DNA from 3 places in the Lysinibacillus sp. PWR01 genome. Region 2 is predicted to be linked to each of the others. Evidence: riboswitches for the same ligand, from Rfam matches in the RefSeq annotation. Region 2 holds a riboswitch; each other region holds the start of a gene.
The links. A riboswitch is a leader RNA that binds a small molecule or an ion and turns the genes downstream of it on or off. The one in region 2 is predicted to bind cobalamin.
Positions count from the first base shown of each region.

Region 1 (4,809 bases), on a different contig from region 2:
TTAAACCTTGGTGCTGATGACTACATATTAAAGCCTTTTGATGAGGAAGAGCTGTTAGCACGAATACATGCTGTATTAAGAAGATCGAAATCAGAAGAAAAAGTAATTAACTTTGAAGGGCTTTGTTTAGATAGAGAGTCCTTTGAAGTATATTTTCAACATAAGGCAATTCCATTAACACCAAAGGAATTTGCCATGCTTGCCCTATTTTTAGATCATCAAAATAGAGCATTTTCTAGAGAACACCTTATCCATACAGTTTGGGGATATAATGTGACGATTGAAGATCGTACCATTGATTCACATGTGCGTAATTTAAGAGAAAAATTAAGAAAAAGTGGTTTCCCTGCAGATGATTACTTGCAAACTGTTTGGGGCATCGGCTATAAATGGCATAAGTCTGCAAATAGAAAGCCAATGGAGCATAAGAGCTAAAAATAACCTCTACCAGAATTGAAGGTAGAGGTTATTTCTATTATTTTGGGCTAAGCTCTTCTTCTGTTACCCATTTATGATTTTTTACAGCTTCACCACTTGCAGTGGAAGTATAATCAACCATATATACAGTTGTTTGCACAGCCTCATCAATAAGGACAGTCGCATTTTCCATACCTTCCATATGTGCTGCATCCGTTTTTACTTCTGTTCCAGGAGCCAGTGGTGCTTCTTGTGGGTCAATCAATTCTTCATGAATCACCCACTTATGCTTTTCTATACGCTTTCCACCAGATGTGGGCTCATAGGAAATAACATAGGCAGTCGTATTATAGGCACCTACTATTGTTGCTTCGGCTCCTTTCATACCGTCCATATGTCCATCTGTAATAATGGCTGTACTCCCCACAGGAAATTTCGGGTTTTCAGCTTTTTTTAAGGTTGCCGGTATTTCGCCAGAACTTGAATGGTTCATCGTAGAATGATCGATTTCTTCAGAAGTATCCACAGAAGTGGATGCAGGCTTTGTTTGATCCTCTGTACAAGCCGATAAACTAATTAAAGCGACTACTGATAATAGTCCGATTGACCATCTTCTATTGAATGTCATGTGATATCCTCCTCACTATTTGCCCTTACTGTAGCAAATAAATGTGCAGAAATGATGGACATGACCTATGAATAAATTTTCCTCTAGTCTGACACGAAAGAAGTGAAGAGATATGTTATTGAATGGGCATGATTTTCAATGTTTTTTGTAATCTATACGCGAAGATACCAGCAAAAATGGCTAAAATAATATCTTTTGGTAGTGGAGGCATCATCCAAAGCCAAGCTAGCTTATAAGAAAAATTCTCTGGCGCACTTGCCCAAAGCTTGTATGCAAAAAACATCCAATTTGTTCCTATCAAATAATTTATAGCCGTTGCTACTAAAGCAGCTACGATAAAGCTTTTCTTTGTCCCGCTTCGTTCCACGATCCACCCTGCAACAAATGCCGCTAAAATAAATGTAATAATAAACCCAAAGGTAGGACTTAAAATTTGACCAATTCCACCACCAAAGCGAGCAAAGACAGGTGCTCCTGCCAATCCCACACACATATAAATTGTACAGGCGAGCGCACCTTTTCTACTACCAAGAATAAGCCCTGCTAAAATCGCAAAAAAAGTTTGAAGCGTAATGGGTACACCACCAACTACCATAAAGGGTGCAAAGGAAGTGATATTAGCACCCACCATCATTAGCGTTGAAAATAATCCAATATAGGTAATGTCGACAGTTCTTAATTTATGATGACTATGTTGTGTAACAGTTGCCATGATTTCACCTCGTTTTAAAAGTTATTACAGCTAGTGTAAAAAACGAAAGTATTTGTGTCAACATTATTATTAAAATTAGTTAACTCAAATGCTAGATGCATTTCCATGTAGACTAACTATCTATAAAAATGTATGATAGAATCGTCACAATTTTATAACTTCAAATACTATTGGTGTGATATTTTTGAATGTCACTTAAAAGGGAAGTCGGTGGAAGTCCGATGCTGTCCCGCAACTGTAACGAGGAATCCTATAATATTATTTGCCACTGTGTAAGAATGGGAAGGCAATTATAGGATGTTGAATCGAAGCCAGGAGACCTGCCAGTTAGTAATACCTGTAATGCCCACGAGGATGCAAGCAATTACGGACAATAGCTGGATATTTTCTGACTTTGTTTAATCTAGGGTATTTCTATGTGTATTTTCGCATGGAATACCTTTTTTTATTGCTTCATTCATCAATATTCAGTAGGAGTTTAAAACAGATGAATAAAAAATTTATGTTATTTTCCTTTGTACTTTTCATGGTATTAATTGTTTCAATGACATTTGCTGTAATGGTTGGCTCTGTTTCAGTTACACCATTATATGTATGGAAAGTTATTCTTTCTAAAATTCCTTTTATACAAAATGCTATCGAACAAGATTGGAGTCGCTCACAGGAAATCATCATTTGGCAAATAAGAGCACCTCGTGTTTTGCTAGCTGCTATTGTTGGAGCGGGGTTAGCCATTGCGGGGGCAGCGATTCAGGCGCTTGTACGAAATTCCATTGCTGACCCGTATATTCTAGGAATTTCTTCAGGGGCAGCTGTCGGAGCTACTTCTGTAATTATTTTAGGGGCCTTTTCATTTTTAGGGATTTACGCTCTGTCAGTATCCGCATTTCTTGGGTCATTACTTGCCATTGCACTTGTTTTTTTCTTATCACGTGTTGGTGGACGTGTCTCTATTTTCCGCTTGCTATTGGCAGGTATGGCTGTGTCCTTTATCTTAACGGCTATCTCTAACTTTATTTTAATGATGTCAAAACAAGAAGGGGCTTTAAAGGCTGTTATGTTTTGGATGCTAGGTAGTTTAGCTGGAGCTAAATGGAATAATATTGTGATTCCAGCTTTCGTATTCTTCGTTGTATTTGGGCTACTGTGGCTACACTATCGCAATTTAAATTTATTATTACTGGGGGAAGAGGCGGCAGTGACATTAGGCGTGAATCTTCAGCAATTTCGTATCCAGCTAATATTACTCGTTTCTCTGTTAACAGGTGTGCTTGTCGCAGTTAGTGGTTCTATCGGATTTGTGGGATTAATTATTCCCCATATTGTGCGATTAATTGTGGGCTCAAACTATAAATATGTAATACCTATTAGTGCTTTAATAGGTGGAATATTTTTAGTATGGGCAGATGCCTTTGCTCGAATCATCATCGCTCCTCAGGAAATGCCAATTGGTATTATTACAGCTTTTTGTGGAGGACCATTTTTCATTTGGCTACTCCGACGTAACAACTATTCTTTCGGTGAAGGAGATTAATTTCCATGACATTAGAAGCGAAACAAGTATCATTCTCCATTTACGATCAGCGTATACTACATGATGTAAGTATTCAAATAAAAGAAAAGCAATTTGTTGGATTAATTGGCCCTAATGGAAGCGGAAAATCAACATTGTTAAAAAATATGTATCGTCTCCTAAAACCTGAAAGCGGTACGGTATTATTAAATGAGCAGGATATTTTAAAGCAAACAAGTAAAGCAATTGCGAAAAATTTGGCCGTTGTTAGCCAAGAAACACCCGTTTTATTTGATTTCACTGTGCATGATTTAGTCAGTATGGGGAGAACGCCACATAAAAAGCTATTAGAGCTTGATCAAGAGCAAGATTTCCAAATTGTTAAAGATGCTCTTAGACAAACGGGTATATCTCATTTAGAGAAGCGAAGCTTTAGCTCTCTTTCAGGAGGCGAGAAAAAGCGCGTAATGGTTGCACGAGCACTCGCTCAACAAGCACAGGTACTAATATTAGATGAGCCGACGAATCATTTAGATATTCAACATCAACTTCAACTCATGGATTTAATTCAGACCTTACACTTAACCGTAGTGGCAGCTTTGCATGACTTGAATATCGCTGCTATGTACTGCGATCAAATTTACGTTTTACAGCAAGGGCGGATCGTTTGTCATGGTACACCAGAGGAAGTGCTGACGCCAGCGTTGTTGCAAGATGTATTTGGTGTTTTTGCCGATATTCAAACACATTCACTGACAGGTAAGCCTTATCTCACATATGTCCCTGACCAATTTGCGAAGAAGGTCAGCCAAGTTTAGGAAAGCAAGATCTTCTATTTAAATACATATAACATCCTTTATAGGGAGTGACTGTATGCAAATAGCCTTTACGAAAATGCATGGTATTGGCAACAGCTATATCTATCTTGATCTTTTTCAATATGATTACAAGGAAGATATCTTTTTTGAATTGGCTCAGAAAATGGCCAATGTTCATACAGGTATTGGCTCAGATGGATTAATTATTATCCAACCATCCAAAATGGCTGACTGTGGTATGCGTATTTTTAATAAAGATGGCTCTGAGGGGACAAATTGCGGTAATGGTCTTCGCTGTGTTGCTAAGTATATCTTTGACCGTCATATTATGCGAAAAGAGCTAATTACGATTGAAACGAAATCCGGAATTATGCTGGCACAGGTAGTGGTTCAAAACAATAGTGTGATAGAAGTGATTGTCGATATGGGCAAACCTCTCTTATTGCGCAAAGACATTCCGATGCTAGGAAACCCAAATGAACATGTCATTAATGAGGTATTTCCGTTACCCCAACATTCTCTTTTGGTAACAGCGTTGTTTTTGGGGAATCCAAATGCCGTCATTTTTGTGAATGCTATAGAACAGGCACCACTAAAAACATTAGGGGGGATTATAGCAAATGATGTGAGATTTCCTCATCATAGCAATGTTGAATTCGTAGAGGTCGTTCATGCGAAAGCATTAAAATGCCGAGTTTGGGAGCGAGGTTCAGGTATAACA
Region 1 covers NZ_JBHERJ010000066.1:10,918-15,726, reverse strand. Annotated here, with positions in the region: gene ACEVFT_RS13270 (response regulator transcription factor) at 1-435, shown strand, start outside; gene ACEVFT_RS13265 (YdhK family protein) at 476-1,045, opposite strand; gene ACEVFT_RS13260 (biotin transporter BioY) at 1,161-1,757, opposite strand; cobalamin riboswitch at 1,912-2,099, shown strand; gene ACEVFT_RS13255 (FecCD family ABC transporter permease) at 2,245-3,291, shown strand; gene ACEVFT_RS13250 (heme ABC transporter ATP-binding protein) at 3,297-4,088, shown strand; gene dapF (diaminopimelate epimerase) at 4,144-4,809, shown strand, end outside.
Region 1: another riboswitch for cobalamin. It lies ahead of ACEVFT_RS13255 (FecCD family ABC transporter permease); the one in region 2 lies ahead of ACEVFT_RS21100 (hypothetical protein).

Region 2 (4,809 bases):
CCAATACTTTCACTTCTCCTATATTTTCTTAAAAATCTATTGTATCTTATCACAAATTTTCAGACTGTAAAGAGGTTTATAGGAAGACAGCGCTTCCACGTAAAAAATCCCTTTCACTTAAGTGTGAAAGGGGCCATTTTAAATTAAGCAATAGGATTGCAATTGCTCTCGTTTTTCAATTGTTAGGCCAAACTCCTGCTCTAAAAACCCAATCTTTGAACCGTAACGGCGATCCATAGCTTCTAATGCTGCTTGTAAATAGTCCTCGCGAGCGGACATTAATGCATAAAATTGCTGTAGCTCTTGGTCATTATACTGATGCTGAATAGCCTGAGCCATTCTTTCTACCATTGGACGTAAATGTATATTCGTATCTAAATAGTCTTCCATAATCGTCTCCTCAGGGACATCTAAAGCTAGCAATATAAGGGCCCCTCCTATCCCTGTTCGGTCTTTTCCGACTGCACAATGATGAACAAGTCCTAAATTATCAGGGTTTTGAATAGTTAGCATTAACTCTTTAAATGAAGGATTATTAAACGGCATTTGTGCATAAAAATCCCGGAACATTTCAGGGCTCACTACTTTATAGAAATCTCTCCCCCCAGCATTTGTAGGCATTTCAAAAGAATGATTGCCCTTCGCTGGAATTTGAATATATTGAGCGTGTGAGAACACAGGGTTAGGATTATGATACGCCTCACTGTTATCACGATAATCAAAAATGGTTTTAATCCCTAACGTTTCAAATAGCTCTTTATCCGCCAGTGTCATTTTCCCAAGAGCGGCTGAGCGGTAAAATAAACCGTTCTTTACCCTACGTCCATCACTTGTCTTATATCCACCCATGTCTCGGAAATTATAGACTGCCTCAAATGGAATCGCCTTTGTCTCTAATTGTTCCAATCACTACACCTCCTAAAATGATCGAGCATACTTACTTTTATTTTAAAGAACAAACTAAATTAATTCCAATTTTCACGCTAGGTAATAATTAAAACCACATCAAAAATGCTAGCTGAAAGGCTTACAGCTAGCATGGAAACATTTCTTATTTAAATAACTCTGGATATACAGCCTTCGCTACTAATTCTACAGCTTCACCAATACGTGGACCAGGTCGATTCGAGATATCTGTATCAAGAGATAATACCGCTTTGTTTTGAATAGCTGTCACAGTATTCCAACCATCACGCGCAAGAATTTCTCCTATTGGATCTTCTGTATAGTTTACTGTCGTTAAAATAACGTCTGGGTTTTTCGCAATCACATCTTCCTCAGAAACTTGCGCCCAACTATTCAATTCAGAAAAAACATTATTAACATTAGCTGCATCTAGTATTTCTTGTTGGAAAGTGCTAGAGCCCGCTGTATAAATGTCTGGCTTAGGGCTAACCTCTAAATAAACATTTTTCGGCGTCTTTACGTCTTTCACCTTCGTTTGTACTTCAGCAATTTTCGCTTTAATCTCTTCGTTTAATTTATTTCCTTGATCAGCAACATCCATCACAGCAGCAATTTGTTCGATATCTCCATAAACATCATCGAAAGTAGTCGCAGATTGAATAACAAACACTTTAATTCCTGCATCTTCAAGCGGCTTTAGTGCATCCTTATCACCGATTGTATAAGCAATGACAACATCTGGCTTTAACGCTAAAATCCGTTCACTGTTAAAATTCATAGTATCAGAGACACGTTCAATTTTTTGTGCTTCCTCTGGGTAAGTATCGTACTCAGTTGCCCCTACAATTTTATCGCCAACACCTAGAGCAAACAAGATTTCAGTATTACTTGGTTGTAATGATACAACTGTTTTTGGAACTTCATTAAACTCTATTTCAACACCACGGTCATCTGTCACTTTATAGCTTGTTTTCTCTGTGTGTTGTGTATCCTGTGAAGCATCTTTGTTTTTTGTATCTTCAGCAGTGCCACAGCCTGCTAATATCAGTGCAAGCAAGAGCACTGATAGCCATTGGAATTTAAATACTTTCTTCATTATTATTCTCCTTTTTCTTTTTCATTGGGTATGATTTACTAATAAACGGTATTTCAGCTATTCCTGCTTGCTGATTCATAAAAACAGCCATGACAAAACATACATTAGCTAATAAGCCAAGGTAATCGAAAAGAATAGCAGGAACCTCTCGTTCTTCTGATACTTTGTGTAAGGTACGATATGATTTTTTTGCTTCACTGCGGCAAAGATGTAAAGCAGCAGCGGCCTCAGTTCCTTGAGGTAAAACAAAACTTTGAATCTCTTCCTTCACATGACCAACGTAAAAGTCATAACGCTCACTTAACCAAGATAAATCCTCTTCAGTTACTGCTAGTTTTCCACGAACTGAGCCATTGACATGATAAGCCATAGGTAAAATAAGCATTAAATCCTCTGCAACAACTTGAATATCCTCTTTTTTTACTGCAGCTAATGCAACTCCTAGATGTGTTGTGAGGCTATCCGTTCGAATTTCAAAATCGACCGTTGAAGCTTTCTCACGCATAAATGGATAACAAGAATAACGTGCATCTTTTTTCACTTGCTGTCCCCCCTACTTTCTATAATGAAAAATTCTTACATGAAAGGCATAAAAAAAGCCGCTCCTTTTGCAAAGGAACGACAAAAATAACATAATGATCGCCATCAAACTCGACTTAGCCTATGTTTTTGCCGTATATCCTCCTAGCTTCCGAGAAGTTTTTATACGTTCAAATAAAGGTCGGTCTCCTGGCTTGTACAGTTCATTACATGAAACGAATGAGTTATAAAGAACCTTCCCATCTTCTTTGAGACAGTGGTAAATCTTTATAATGGCTGTACTTACAGTTGCGGAAACAGCTCCGGTTTTTCACCGGATTCCCGATTATGCTAACTAGCACCTTTATTCTGCAAGAATAATTCATTTGTAAAGCAGTTTATCATATATGTTTCAGAAAAAATAGTTGTGCTGCGCATGGATAACTTTATACATACAGCAATATTTCTACTATAAGAGAAAATTTAAAACCATTTTATAAGTTTTTACATTATTAAAAAAATTTATAGACTATAATAGTGTTTCAATTGCCTGTTCGATATCGAGCTGAGAATCCGTTGGCTCAAAGCGCGCGACAGTCTTACCACCAGCATCTACTAGAAACTTTGTAAAGTTCCAGCGAATATTACGACCATCTAAAAAGCTTGGGGCAAGTTGAACAATTGCTTCAGCAAGCATTTTCTCCTGCATACTTGCCTTACCAAATTCGCGAAAATCCGCTTCATACTTTAAATAATTAAAGAGTGGATGTGTAGCCTCACCATTTACCTGTACAAGCTCAAAAATCGGGAATGTGACTCCATAGTTCACCTTGCAAAGATGCTTAGTTTCCTCCCCATCTTCAGGATTTTGATGACCAAATTGATCACAGGGGAAGCCAAGGACTACAAAATTTTCTTTCCCATATTTATCATACATTTTTTGTAAATCTTCAAATTGATATGTAAATCGGCATTGATTTGCCGTGTTAACAATTAACATTGTTTTTCCACGATATGTTTCCATCGATAAAATTTCACCATTAGGCTTCCGTACTAGATAATTATAAATGCTCATGCCATAACCCCTTATAGTTTTTCGTTTATTATAGTTGACTAGTCAACAGATCATCAAAGAATTTGCCCAAAAAAACACCATCTCGCTACTTTGAACGGATGGCTGACTTATACTTCTTTTTATATTTAGCATCTTGCTCTTCATTAATTAAACGATGGGCAATGTCTAATAATTTCGAGTCATTTGTTTGATCATATAGCTTTTTAAATGACATAATAATATCCTGTCGAATGAGAGATGGCTGCTTTTCATCTATACATGTTTGAAATCTTTTAGCTAGATATGACACAACCAGATCTCTTTGTACCTGTCCTGCTTGCCCAATTTTCCAAATTGCTTGTAATGCATGCCTTGCTGTGACGGATTGTTCGTCATAAGTCACAGCCCAAATCTTTAAGAAATCCTCCAATACCCTTTCTTCTGGATCACTTTTTGCAGCTAAAGCGCATAAAATTTGTGCAGCACGTGCACGAGAATATCCATTTTTGTATGTAAGTGCTTTTATTAGCTGTTCCCAAACTGCATATGTCCAATCTACGGGTTCCTGCATAATCTTCAATAATTCCTCGTAAGATTCATATTGAATATCGCGATCATGCTCTGTTAGATTATTAAAAAGTTGCAGAATCTCTTTTTCCATAATTTATCCCTACCTTTATTGTTTCAGAACGTAATAAAATTTGATTTATGGTACACTTAACTTAATTTTTTTCGCAAAGAAGGTGAGTTTATGAATAAATTTAATGCTAGGAAATTGATTTTTCGGTTGATTGTGATTTTATCCCTACTTATAGCTGCCTATTTTGTTATCCCTGTGTCCATGCCTTTAATATTCGCTGGGATTAGTGCATTTTTCTTAGAACCAATTGTCATGTTCTTTAAGCGGAAATGGAAAATGTCACGGAAAATAGCAGTTGCTTTTATTTACATAGTGAGTGTTATTGTTATATCTATTATTTGCTATCTTTCCATTACACAAATCATGACGCAAATAATTTTACTGTCTAAGCAAGCTCCCTATTATATTTCCAAGCTATCAGATATGTGGCTTCATATGCAAGAAAATATTTCTAAATACACAGAAGACTTTCCACCTGAAGTAAGTGCTTCGCTTCAAAAAACCACAATGGATTTCATTAAGAAAGTTGAAGAATTCTTTTTAAGCTTCTTTAATTATAGCAAAGTTTCAGCATTCTTTTCAGAGATTCCCAGC
Region 2 covers NZ_JBHERJ010000090.1:5,814-10,622, forward strand. Annotated here, with positions in the region: gene ACEVFT_RS21085 (MATE family efflux transporter) at 1-4, opposite strand, end outside; gene ACEVFT_RS21090 (tyrosine-protein phosphatase) at 139-906, opposite strand; gene ACEVFT_RS21095 (ABC transporter substrate-binding protein) at 1,052-2,002, opposite strand; gene ACEVFT_RS21100 (hypothetical protein) at 1,986-2,543, opposite strand; cobalamin riboswitch at 2,705-2,902, opposite strand; gene ACEVFT_RS21105 (glutathione peroxidase) at 3,051-3,596, opposite strand; gene ACEVFT_RS21110 (hypothetical protein) at 3,682-4,236, opposite strand; gene ytvI (sporulation integral membrane protein YtvI) at 4,327-4,809, shown strand, end outside.

Region 3 (4,809 bases), on a different contig from region 2:
TGCTAAAGCCCATCGGAGAGAAACTGAAGGAATGGCAAGCAAATGACCAAATTCAGCTAATCATCCTAAAAGGAGCTGGTGAGAAGGGATTTTGCGCAGGTGGTGACATTAAAACACTTTATAAAGCTCGCTCCAGTCAGGAAGCTTTCAAAAATGCTGAAATCTTTTTTGAAGAAGAATATCAAGTAGATATGGCGATCTACCACTACCCTAAGCCCATTATTGCCTGCCTTGATGGCATTGTCATGGGAGGTGGGGTCGGGTTAACCTATGGGGCAAGCCACCGAATCGTTACTGAACGAACGAAATGGGCTATGCCAGAAATGAATATTGGCTTCTTTCCGGATGTTGGAGCAGGCTATTTCTTAAATCAAGCACCAGGCTATGTAGGATACTACTTAGCCTTAACTGCATCGGTCATCCAAGCTGCGGATGTTCTCTTTGCCAATGGCGCAGATTGCTACATGACAAGCGATCAGTTAGACACTTTCCTAGCGCGCATTGATCAATTAGACTGGCATACATTGGAGACCAGCACAGCTCTAGGCCAATTAATGGCGGACTATTCAAGTACACCTTTAACAAACAGTGATCTTGCCCACCTCCAACATAAGATCGATCAGCATTTTTCAAAATATACTGTGGAAGAGATAGTTGAATCCTTAGACAATGATCCAAGTAAATTTGCGCAAGAAACAAAGCAGTTCCTTCTATCTAAATCTCCATCATCGTTAAAGATTACGTTAAAGCAACTGATAGATGCTCAAGATAAGACATTAGAGGAATGCTTTGCGACAGATTTAATCTTGGCTAAAAACTTTTTAAGACATGAGGATTTCTTTGAAGGTGTACGCTCTGTCGTCATTGATAAGGACCGAAATCCACAGTATACCTATCAAACATTCAATGAATTTACAGATAAAGACCTAGAAAATTTCTTTCAAGATCGTAATGCGACAGTAAAAAAGTAAAAACAAGTGGATTTTCTATTGATAAACGTTGAAACCATCTACTATTTAAAAGGTAGATGGTTTCTTGTTTGTAGTGATGTGCGAAGTAAGTTAGCAAAGAGATTGATATGTTATACTATAAAAAACGGAATAACAGGATAAAGGTACAAATTCATAATGAGTTTGTTTAAAAGGGAAGTTCGGTGAAAATCCGGCGCTGTCCCGCAACTGTAATTCGGAGTACATTTTCAAAGCCACTGTTATGTCATGTAATGGGAAGGGAAAATGTGTGATGATCATAAGCCAGGAGACCTGCCTTTGTCTAGTACAGCCAAAAAACCTACGAGGATAGGGGGTGTTGAGTGTGACGAATTACCTTCATCATACTCATAGTGCGACAACCAAGAAAAGGGTCTCTATTCAGTATAGACGACTTATTTTATATTGGTTGAAGAACTATGTAGTATTTAAGTCATAGCTAGCATCTTACCTAAGGGGAAAGATGTTTTTTTTATGAACGAATAGGAGTGAACAAGATGACATCACATTCAATTTTATTTTATGAAAATCAGTTAAAGCAGCAAATAATGAACAACCTTTCTAGTGAGCACATGATTTCCCTACAAGTTTATATCAAAATATTAATACAAGAAAATCCTGATGATTACAAAAATATTAATTATGCCTATTTAAATATAAAACGTGAGTTAGTCGGGGCAATAGAATGCTGATAGATGAAAAAATTTTAGAGGATAGCATTGATATTGATCAACATACTCTATTTAGTAATTTGGATCATTTTGAGCTAGAGAGATGCTTTGTATTAGAATATTTAGAGAAACTTTTAAAGTGGAATAAACAAACACACGCTATTTCTGAAGAGAAACTTCAAAAGCTTTGGATGAAACTGATAAGAAAATATAAATTTTCTCTTGATGAATGGGAAAGAAATGCTGGAAATACGAATATTCACTCGTATCTTGTGAAAGAACAAGGGCATGGTCTACAAAAATTAATTCGTTTTTACAGGGACCGTCATGGAGTGAAATGGTTAGAAAATGCCTTTGATTATGGCATGACATTGCTAATGAAAGGTGGGGAAATGCCAGCATTAGAAATGTTTTTCCTCACAAATTTAATATGTTACAAGTGGCAACTAGACTACTTAGAGGATAAAGAAGTGCAATATTACTTTTCTCATTCAGTAAATGGGAAAGTGAAAGAGGTCTATGATCGTTTTAGGGCTTACGATAGAGAACAGAATCTATTAACTGCAACTAAATTATATAAGCTTTTATCCAAATATAATCCTCAATTTCATACAAATTCTGCTGCAACGCCGGAATTTTATAAGGAATTGGCCCTGTTTATTGTAAAGCACTAATAGATGTTCGTAGTGTCAAACAGTCTATTTTTCTTCAGAATATAGACTGTTTCCATAGCTATTCAAGATTATTTTAGGCATTCTATAAATGAATAGTTTTACTGTAGATAGAATTTAATAGAAAATCTCGTACATCGTTTAAAATATCTATTTTGTTTAGGTATAAGTAATTAGTGATAATCTATTTCGAACTACATAATCAAAAATACTGAATAATCCAAAAATAAAGAAGTTTAGAATCTAGATTTACTTTTCATTTGAAGGATGGTAAACTTAAAACTATTGAACAACAACAATATATTGTGTTCGTTTTACTAAGGTACTACTATATGTAGTTTAAAAGGGAAGTTCGGTACAATTCCGACGCTGTCCCCGCAACTGTTAAGCTGACGATGATAGCATCCACTGTGCATGCGCATGGGAAGGAAATCAGAGAATGAAGCAAAGCCAGGAGACCTGCCTTTCTAAAACAAATTAATCATTTCTTCGGGGATTAAGAGATGGGAACGTCGGTATTTTTAGTATGTTAACGTTTCCATTTTAGCTATCTCTCTTAAAGAGATAGCCTTTTTATTTTATGAAAAGAGGGATTTCTATGAAACTTTATACGAAAACAATTTGTCCAAAATGCCTGTGGGTAAAATCTGAATTACAACGTGCAGGACTTGAAGCAGAAATTGTTAACATTGATCACGATGAACAAGCTAAGCAAACCATTATAGATGCAGGTTTTTTAAGTGTGCCTGTTTTAGAAATGAATGAAACCTTTATAGGAGATGTTCAGGAAATTGTTTCTCAAATTGAGTTGATTACCCTATGATCGTTTATGCAAGTCGTACAGGCAATGTCCGAAATGTTGTATCCAAATTAAAGGCAGAAGCTATCGAGCTCTCTGAAGAATTGCGACTGAATAAGCCGTATCTTTTAATTACCTACACAGATGGTTTAGGTGACATTCCAGCGAAGGTGCAACGCTTTTTAGAAAAAAACAGAGATTTTTGTAAAGGAGTAGTTGCCAGTGGCAATAGTAACTTTGGCCATCATGTATTTGGCGCTGCTGGTGAGAAAATTGCTACTACCTATCATGTACCCTTAGTAAGGAAATTAGATTTACGAGGCAATCAAACAGATTATGAAGCAATACAAACGTTTTATGAAACGAGGGTAATGAGATGAAAACCTATTTAAAGCTTAATAATGACGTACTGAATCGTTATAGTACAACTGGATTACTTGAGTTAGAAAAAGATCGTGAAGCTACGCGCCGCTACTTTTTAGAGTATGTCAACGTACGTTTGCGTTATTTTATAGATATTGAGGAAAAAATCCGCTATTTAGTTGATGAGGGCTACTATGAGAAAGCATTTATCGACATGTACGAAATGGAATTTATTAAGAAGTTGTATAAAAAAGCCTATGATTATAATTTCCGTTTCCCATCCTTTATGAGCGCCAGCAAGTTTTATGATAGCTATGCTATGAAAAGTCGTGACGGCGAAGAGATTTTAGAAAAATATGAGGATCGTATTGTTATTATTGCTTTGTATTTAGCTCAAGGCAACACAGCTTTAGCAGAACGTTCTGTCGAAGCGATGATGGAAGCCTATCAACCTGCCACACCAACTGCATTGAATAGTGGCAAGAAAGCACGTGGTGAATTAGTAAGCTGCTTTAAATTATCAATGGATGACTCCATGAATAGTATTGCCGAAAACATTGGCTATTGTTTAGAGCTATCACGCCTTGGTGGTGGGGTTGGGGTCAACTTAACAGATTTACGCCCTTTAGGGGATCCAATTAAAGAGATACTGAATCGTGCAAGTGGTGTCATCCCAGTTGCGAAACTGTTAGAAAATTCTTTCAGTTATTCGAATCAGCTAGGGCAACGAAATGGCTCTGGTGTTGTTTATTTAAATATTTTTCATGCAGATATAGAAAATTTTATTTCATCCAAAAAACCGAATGCCGATGATAAAATTCGCCTCGCAACCCTTTCAACAGGAATTATTATACCTAGTATTTTCTTCGAACTGATGAAACGCGATAAAGATATTGTTTTGTTTAGCCCATATGATATATATAAAGAATATGGCAAACGTATGTCTGAGATCTCCATCTCAGAAATGTATTACGAGCTACTTGATAACCCTAAAATTCGTAAAATCAAACGTTTGAATGCACGTAAGCTTTACACAGAGGTGAAAAAAGCACAATTTGAATCGGGCTATCCGTTTGAAATCTTTGATGATAATGTCAATAAGGTACATCCTTTAAAAAACATTGGTCGCGTAAAAATGTCCAATCTATGTACCGAAATTCTGCAAGTGCAAGAGACAAGTATCATTACGGACCAAGATCAACCAAATGACTATGGACTCGATGTATCGTGTAACTTAGGGTCTATTGATATCCATGCAGCAAGTAAAGTCAATGATTTCGGCGCATTAGTCGATACAGCCATGCACTTATTAACGA
Region 3 covers NZ_JBHERJ010000073.1:172,050-176,858, reverse strand. Annotated here, with positions in the region: gene ACEVFT_RS15605 (enoyl-CoA hydratase/isomerase family protein) at 1-971, shown strand, start outside; cobalamin riboswitch at 1,096-1,284, shown strand; gene ACEVFT_RS15600 (hypothetical protein) at 1,487-1,681, shown strand; gene ACEVFT_RS15595 (hypothetical protein) at 1,675-2,334, shown strand; cobalamin riboswitch at 2,635-2,812, shown strand; gene ACEVFT_RS15590 (glutaredoxin family protein) at 2,930-3,154, shown strand; gene nrdI (class Ib ribonucleoside-diphosphate reductase assembly flavoprotein NrdI) at 3,151-3,510, shown strand; gene nrdE (class 1b ribonucleoside-diphosphate reductase subunit alpha) at 3,507-4,809, shown strand, end outside.
Region 3: another riboswitch for cobalamin. It lies ahead of ACEVFT_RS15590 (glutaredoxin family protein); the one in region 2 lies ahead of ACEVFT_RS21100 (hypothetical protein).